Regions from separate parts of the Amycolatopsis sp. NPDC000009 genome, predicted to be linked through region 2. Evidence: riboswitches for the same ligand, from Rfam matches in the RefSeq annotation. Region 2 holds a riboswitch; the other holds the start of a gene.
The links. A riboswitch is a leader RNA that binds a small molecule or an ion and turns the genes downstream of it on or off. The one in region 2 is predicted to bind cobalamin.
Positions count from the first base shown of each region.

Region 1: another riboswitch for cobalamin. It lies ahead of ACZ3HL_RS32860 (prenyltransferase/squalene oxidase repeat-containing protein); the one in region 2 lies ahead of metE (5-methyltetrahydropteroyltriglutamate--homocysteine S-methyltransferase).

Region 1 covers NZ_JBVHDI010000016.1:180,426-184,630, reverse strand. Annotated here, with positions in the region: gene ACZ3HL_RS32865 (helix-turn-helix transcriptional regulator) at 1-1,257, shown strand, start outside; gene ACZ3HL_RS32860 (prenyltransferase/squalene oxidase repeat-containing protein) at 1,296-2,300, opposite strand; cobalamin riboswitch at 2,333-2,459, opposite strand; cobalamin riboswitch at 2,546-2,660, shown strand; gene ACZ3HL_RS32855 (hypothetical protein) at 2,728-4,205, shown strand, end outside.
Region 2 covers NZ_JBVHDI010000018.1:126,802-131,006, reverse strand. Annotated here, with positions in the region: gene ACZ3HL_RS34370 (ribonucleoside-diphosphate reductase subunit alpha) at 1-894, shown strand, start outside; gene ACZ3HL_RS34365 (ribonucleotide-diphosphate reductase subunit beta) at 962-2,038, shown strand; cobalamin riboswitch at 2,315-2,537, shown strand; gene metE (5-methyltetrahydropteroyltriglutamate--homocysteine S-methyltransferase) at 2,639-4,205, shown strand, end outside.

The DNA.
Region 1 (4,205 bases), on a different contig from region 2:
GCGGGTGAGGCGCGGAGGCTCGGTGGTGACCTGAGCGGCTACCGGGCCCTCGCCCGGACCGTCCCGGCGGGCGACGAGCTGGCCTCCGCGCATTTCCACGGTCTGACCTCGGTTTACGCCGGCCGTCACGAGGACGCCGTCGCTCCCTTGACGGACGCCGTCGCCAAGGGGATGGCGGGCTCGGACGTCGCCGGGGCCGTCTGGGCGGCCGAAGCGGCCTTCGCCCGCGGGCATGCCGAACGGGCGCACGAATACGCGGCAGCGGCCGTGAGCCGCGCGCGCCTCGGCAAACGGCACGCCGAGCTGCCGTGGGCGCTGATCTACCTGTCGCTCTCGGCCATCGCGCTCGACCGCCTCCCCTGTGCGCGGGCGGCGTCCCGCGACGGGCTGCGCGCACCGCACAACCTGCGGATGGAGCATCTGACGTTGCTGGGCTTGGCCGCCGCCCTGCTCGGTGACCGCGTACCGGAGCTGGACGAGGCGGCCGAGGGGATCGCCGAACGCGGCCTCGGCAGGCCCGCCGCGGTCGCCGCGTGGGCGAACGCCTGTCTGGACCTGGCCGAAGACCGGCCCGACGACGCGTTGAGCAGGCTCGAAGATCTCGCCTCGGGTGTGTCCGGCGACCAGCCGGTGATCCGGGTGCTGGCCACGCCGCAGCTCGTCGAAGCGGCCGTCTGTTCCGGGCGGCCCGAACGCGCGCCGGCCGCGCTGGAGGTGTTCGACCGCTGGACCCTCGCGGGCGCGGAACCCTGCTGGCTCGCGCTGAGCCACCGCTGTCACGCGCTGACCGCGCCGGATCCGGAGACCGCGGAACGGCGATTCCGGCTGGCCATCGAAGCGCACCGGCGGGCGGGCGGCGCGATGGAACTCGCCAGGACCCGGTTCGCGTACGCCACTCTGCTGCGAAGGCGCCGCCGGACCCGCGATGCCCGCGACCAGTTCCGCGATGCCTTGCGGGGCTTCGAAAACGTCGGCGCCGCCCGCTTCGCCGAACGGGCGAGGGCCGGGCTGCGGGCGACCGGCGAGACCGTCGACTCGCCGCACCGTTCGCTCGCCGGGCTCACCCCGCAGCAGGACGCCATCACCCGGCTGGTGGCGGCGGGGGAGACGAACAAGGAGATCGCGCGGCGGCTGGTGATCAGCCATCGCACGGTGGATCACCACCTGCGGAACATCTTCACGGCACTGGGGGTGCGGTCCCGCGTGGAGCTCGCGCGCCGCGTCACCGCCGGGGAGCGAACTGCTCGTGAGTGGTAAGGACGGTTAGAACCGTCCTTACCACTCACGAGGTCTCGTCACGCGCAGGCCAGGACCGGGGCCTGCGGACGTCCGCCGCCGTGCAGGTCGCTCAACGGAACCCTGGCCAGCCCGAGGATCGCCTGCGCGGTCGCGCGCGGGGCGGTCGACGGGTTCGGGCCGGTGGCGTCGTAGGCGATCGCGCCGCGGTCCGGCTCGGCGCCGGCGCAGCCGGTCTGCAGCGACCGCAGGAATCCCCGCGCCTTGACGGCTGCGGCGGGGCGATGCCCGGCCAGCGCCTGAGCGGCGAGGCCGGTGCTGTTGGCGTTCGGCGCGTTGGTGCCGAAACCGAAGCCGCCGTTCGGGTGCTGCTTGGTGACCAGCCAGGAGGTGCCCTCGGCGGCGTTCACCGCGTCACCGGTGGCGCGCAGGGCCTGGACGACCGTCGCGGTCGCGTCGACGTCGCTCGTGCACGTCGCTTCGCCGAAGTTCTGCGGGAAACCGCCGTCGGGGCACTGGCTGCCCGCGAGGAACGCCACGGCCTGCGCCGGCACGTCGCCGATGCGGTCCAGCGCCAGCAGGGCGAGCGACTGCGAGAGGGCGTTGGAGTAGTCGCCGTATTCGGACCGGTCGGAGAACCGGCCGGACGGCGTGAGCAGCGAGAGCAGCCCCGCCTTCAGGTCGACGCCGCCGAACGACGCCGGGTCCTTGCCGCGGATCTGCGCGGCGAGGAGCAGCTTGGCGTGCGCGCCCGCGTACGCCTCCGTGCCACCGCCGACGTAACCCGTGGTGATCTCCGGTTTCGCCAGCCACGCGATCGCCTTGCCCGCGTTCGCGTCCGACACCCCGGCCGCGGCGAACGCGAAGATCGCGTCGATCGTCAAACCCTGGTCGGGGAACTTCTGGCCGCCGAAGTCGGCCTCGAACCTCTCCCCGTCGGTCAGCTGCCTCGCGAGCCAGCCCGCGGCCGCGTCCGCCTTGTTGTGGGTGGCCGCGGCCGCCGCCGGAGCGGCGACCAATCCGATGCCGCACAGCATGGCGACAGCGAAAACCAAACGTCTCATGAGAACCCTTTCCCGCACTTCCACGACAGGAGTCGGTGACACCGCGCGACGTGGGTGACCGGGCTCGCCTGGAGGGCACACCGTTGCGGGACAGCGCCGGACTCTCACCGGACTTCCCCCACGACCGCGCTGAATCGGACGAACCGAAGACTACCGCCGAGCGCAAAGGCCGGTGTGATCCTGGTGACCGACCTGGTCAGCGGTGCCTGCCGGAGGTGATCGGGTGTTAACCTCGGCTGGCTCGACAACAGAACACCGCCGCCCGTGACGGGGAAGCCGGTCGAAATCCGGCGCTGTCGCGCAACCGTAGGCCCTTCACCAGGGCGAGCCGGGATACCGAACGGGCGGATGAACGAACCACTGTCGCGATAAACAGGGGTGACCGCGGCGTCCCGCGCCGTCCTCCGTCACGCCGCAAGGAGGAGTCATGCGCCGCGGGTATCTGGCCGCGACGGCGTTCGCCGTCAGTGTCGGCGTGGTCGCCGCGCTGCTCACCGGAACGGCCACCGCCGCGAACGACCCCGGTGCCGCGCAGGCGAATTCCCGTTGGCTCGCGACGAAGCTGAAGCCGGACGGCACGATCGAGAACCCCTTCGGCGGCGAACTGCCCGACCACGGCCTGATGCTCGACGTGCTCTTCGCTCTGTACGCGTCGGGCGACGGCGCCAAGGCCGAGCCGATCATGAAGTTCCTCGACGACGAAGGCCACGCGAGCGACTACTTCACCTGGGAAAAGCTTGTTCCCGCACCTGGATTCGACAAGGTCGTCGTCGGCGGTTCGCTGGCCAAGATGCTGGTCGCCACCCAGGTCTCCGGCCGGGACCCGCGAAACGTCGACGGATACGACCTGATCGCCGAGACCCACGCCGCGATCGTGCGCAAGGGCCCCGACAAGGGCAGGATCAGCGACTACACCAAAGATCCGGAGATCACCGGCCCGGTGAACAACGACGCGAACCTGTTCGGCCAGGCGCTCGGCGTCATCGGGCTCGCCGCGGCGGGCGAGAACGACCGGATCGCCATCGACAGGTTGCTGGCCCAGCAATGTTCCGATGGCTACTTCCGCCTCGTCTTCAACTACATCCCGACGAACGAGACCGGTGACCACGTCACGCCGGACGGCCGCAAGATCTCGACCTGCGACGAGGGGAAACCGCTCGACCTGTCGCCGTCGGACGGCGACGCCACCGGTCTCGGGCTCTCGGCGCTGCTGGCCGCAAGGAAGGCGGGCGCGACCGGACTCGACGCCCCGATCGCCAAGACCGTCTCGTGGCTCAAGGCGAACCAGAGCGCCGGTGGCGGCTGGGGTGGTGGCGTCAGCACCGAAGCGCCGAACACCAACAGCACCGGCCTGATCGTCCAGGCACTCGCCGACGCCGGCGGCGCGGACGCGGCGGTGGACAAGGGCGTGCGGTACCTCAAATCCGCGCAGGCGAACGCCGCCGCCGACGCCGGTACCAAGCTCGCGGGTGAGCTCGGCGCGATCGCCTACAATCCCGCCGCCTACGAGGCCGCGCGCACCTCGGGGATCAGTGGGCTCGACACCTGGATCCGCGCGGGTGCCCAGGCTTCGCTCGGGTTGGCGCAGGTCGGCTTCTACGCGCTCGCGAAGGGTGACAGTCCGCCGCCGACCAGCGGCGCACCGGCTCCCACGACGACCACCATCACGACCTCGGTGACACCGCCGCCCAAACCCAGGAAGGCGGGCACGCCCGCCGGTGTCCAGGTGAGGGCTGGGACGGCGATCGCCACCCCGGACACGGCGACACCGGCCGCCCGCCTCGCCGCCTACCTGGCGAACCGGCTCGCCGGCGGCGACCACGTCGAGGTGACCGAGGACGGCAAGACCTACGTCGACTACGACGCCACCGCCGACCTGGTGCTGGCCCTGCGAGCGCTGGACCA
Region 2 (4,205 bases):
CAGTACCAGACGTTCGAGGGTTCCTTGTGGAGCAAGGGAATCCTGCCGATCGACTCCATGCAGCTGCTGATCGACGCCCGCCAGGGCGACGCGCTCGACGTCGACACCTCGTCCACTTTGGACTGGGCGCCGCTGCGCGAGCGGGTCAAGACCGTCGGTATGCGCAACTCCAACGTGATGGCGATCGCGCCGACCGCGACGATCTCCAACATCTGCGGGGTCGGGCAGTCGATCGAGCCGCTGTTCCAGAACCTGTTCGTCAAGTCGAACATGTCCGGCGACTTCACCGTGGTGAACCCGCACCTGGTCCGCTCGCTCAAGGAGCGCGGGCTGTGGGACGAGGTCATGGTGTCGGACCTGAAGTACTTCGACGGCAGCCTCGGCCAGATCGACCGCGTGCCGGACGACCTGAAGGCGCTGTACGCGACCGCGTTCGAGATCGAGTCCAAGTGGCTGGTGGACGCCGGCTCGCGTCGGCAGAAGTGGATCGACCAGGCGCAGTCGCTGAACCTGTACATCGCGGCGCCCAGCGGCCGCAAGCTCGACGAGCTGTACCGCTACGCCTGGCACAAGGGCCTCAAGACCACGTACTACCTGCGGGCGCGGTCCGCGACGCACGTGGAGAAGAGCACCCTGCGCGGCACTGACGGCAAGCTGAACGCCGTCTCGGCCACCCCGGCTCCGGCCACACCCAAGCCCGCCGCCGCTCCGGCCCCGGCTCCCGCCGCTTCGCCCGCCCCGTCGGCTTCCGCCGCGGTCCCGGCCGTCCCGGTGACCGCCCCGGCCGCCAAGCCGGAGCCGAAGGAGATGCCGAAGGTCTCGGACGTCGACTTCGTCGCCACCGACGGCGCGGCCTGCCGGATCGACGACCCCGACTGCGAAGCCTGCCAGTAAACATCCTCGTGAGTGGTAAGGGCGGTTCTAACCGTCCTTACCACTCACGACGCCTCTTGGAGCCTCTATGACCACCTTTGACCCCGCCACCGACGCCACCGGCCTCGGTGAGATCGAAGTCGGCGCCGCCCGGATCAACGTCGACGACAAGCGGATGATCAACGCCCGCGCCGACGTCAACCAGCTGCTGCCGATGAAGTACACCTGGGCGTGGGAGAAGTACCTCGCCGGCTGCAACAACCACTGGATGCCGACCGAGGTCGCCATGCAGGCCGACATCGCGCTGTGGAAGTCGCCCGACGGCCTCACCGAGGACGAGCGCACCATGCTCAAGCGCAACCTCGGCTTCTTCGCCACCGCGGAATCGCTGGTGGCCAACAACATCGTGCTCGCGGTGTACCGGCAGATCACCAACCCCGAATGCCGCCAGTACCTGCTGCGCCAGGCGTTCGAGGAAGCCGTGCACACGCACACCTTCCAGTACATCTGCGAGAGCCTCGGCCTGGTCGAGGGCGAGCTGTTCAACATGTACCGCGAGGTCCCGTCCATTTCGGACAAGGACGCGTGGGCACTGAAGTACACGCAGAACCTGGAGAACCCGGACTTCGAGACCGGCACCCCGGAAGCCGACCAGAACTTCCTGCGTGACCTCGTCGCGTTCTACGTGATCTTCGAGGGCATGTGGTTCTACACCGGCTTCGCGCAGATCCTCTCGCTCGGCCGCCGGAACAAGATGGTCGGCATCGCCGAGCAGTACCAGTACATCCTGCGCGACGAGTCGATCCACCTGAACTTCGGCATCGACTGCATCAACCAGATCAAGATCGAGAACCCGCACCTGTGGACCGAGGAGTTCCAGGCCGAGGTCCGCACCATGCTCACCGAGGCGTGCGAGCTCGAGGTCGCCTACGCCCGTGACACCATGCCGCGCGGCATGCTCGGGCTCTCGGCCGAGCTGATCGAGCAGTACATGCACTTCATCACCGACCGGCGGGCGCAGCAGATCGGTCTCGCGCCGATCTTCGGCGAGACGGAGAACCCGTTCCCGTGGATGTCGGAGGCGATGGACCTCAAGAAGGAGAAGAACTTCTTCGAGACCCGCGTCATCGAGTACCAGTCGGGCGGCGCCCTCGACTGGGACTGACCCCGCACACGCGACTCGCGTGCTCGAATCGCGAACTCGCGTGATCAGACGCGTAACTCGCGTGATTGAGCGGCGAACTCGCGTGATCAGACGGACGACACGCCGGGCGGCCTCCGCCCGGCGTGTTCCGTCTCCGAACACGCGAGTTACGCCCCCGATCACGAGAGTTCGCCGTTCGATCACGCGAGTCGTCCGTTCAATCACGCGTGTCGTCCGTCTGATCACGCGTGGCGTCCGGTTCGTCACATGTCCAGCGGGCCACTAGCGCGTCTCGGTACGCTCCGGGGTGCTACTGGTTCGCCCGGCCTCCCCGGCCGGTCGAGGTAACAGGGAACCCGGTGCGAATCCGGGACTGCCCCGCAGCGGTATGTGGGAACGAAAGCCGTCACCGTGTGAGACACGGTAAAGCACTGGGACATGGCGCCCCGGGAAGCGACGGCCGGTAGGAACGAGCGAGTCGCCCACGAGTCCGAAGACCTGCCCGTGGTACGCGCGCCGACGGCGTGCGTGAGTCCGGGCCTCGTGGGATGGGCACGACCGAACGGCGGTCACTCCTGCGCGCGCTCCGGGCTCTCACGACAAGCTCGCGAGGAGAGAGCTGTGACCGAAATCGGCACGACAGTGCTGGGCTACCCCCGCATCGGACCGGACCGGGAACTCAAGCGTTCGCTCGAACGCTACTGGGCGGGCAAGATCGACGAGGCCGAGCTGCTGGCCACCGGCCGCGCGCTGCGCACGCGGGCCTGGCGCGAACTCAAGGACGCGGGGCTGGATTCCGTCCCCTCCAACACCTTCTCCCACTACGACCAGGTGCTCGACACCGCCGAGCTGTTCGGAGCGCTGCCGGAGCGCTTCACGGCACTCGGTCTCTCGCCGCTCGATACCTACTTCGCCGCCGCGCGCGGGGTGCAGGACGCGCCGGCGATGGAGATGACGAAGTGGTTCGACACGAACTACCACTACATCGTCCCCGAACTCGGCCCGGACACGACGTTCTCGCTCACCGGCACCAAACCGCTCGACGAGTACCGCGAGGCTCGCGCGATCGGCGTCGAGACCCGGCCGGTGCTGGTCGGACCGGTGACGTTCCTGCTGCTCGCGAAGCCGTCGGAGACCGCCCCGGAAGGCTTCCGCCCGCTGGACCTGCTCGACAACCTCCTCGACGGCTACGTCGAGCTGCTGCGCCGTCTGCACGACGAAGGCGTCGAATGGGTCCAGTTCGACGAGCCCGCCTTCGCCGCCGACCGCACCGAGCGCGAGCTCAACGCGCTCATCCGCGCCTACCACCGGCTCGCGAAGGAGACCGCGCGACCCAAGATCCTGGTCGCCGGGTACTTCGGTGGCCTCGGTCGCGGCTTGGGCGTGCTCGCCCGCTCCCCGATCGACGCGATCGCCGTCGACCTGGTCACCGATGAGTCCTTTGTGGACGCCGTCGCCGCCGAGCCCGCCCTGCGGGACAAGGAGGTTCTCGCCGGTGTCGTGGACGGGCGCAACGTCTGGCGCACGGATCCGGCTCGCGCGCTCAGCCGGGCGGCGACTCTGCTGGGCACCGCGCGGTCGGTCAGCGTGTCGACGTCCTGCTCGCTGCTGCACGTGCCCTACGACGTCGAGCGGGAGGACGGACTTCACCCGCGTCTGAAGGGCTGGCTCGCCTTCGCCAAGCAGAAGGTCGACGAGGTCGTGCTGCTCGGACGAGCGCTGAAAGAAGAGGGAGTCGACCTCTCCGCCGCCCGTGCCGCGGCCGCGGATCGCGCGGCGGCGGCCGATCTCGCCGACTCCGGAGTGCGCGCCCGGCTGGAGGCACTGCGGCCGGAGGACACCGTCCGCTCCCCCTACGCCCGGCGCGCGGAGGCACAGCAGGCGGCGCTGGGGCTGCCGCCGTTGCCGAGCACGACGATCGGCTCGTTCCCGCAGACCACCGAAGTCCGCAAGGCGCGCGCAGCGCACAAGGCGGGTTCGCTGGACGACACGGGCTACGAGGCCGCGATGAAGGCGGAGATCGAGCGCGTCATCCGGCTGCAGGAGGACCTCGGCCTGGACGTGCTGGTGCACGGCGAGCCCGAGCGCAACGACATGGTGCAGTACTTCGCCGAACGGCTGGCCGGGTTCGCGGCCACCGACTTCGGCTGGGTGCAGTCCTACGGTTCGCGCTGCGTCCGGCCGCCGA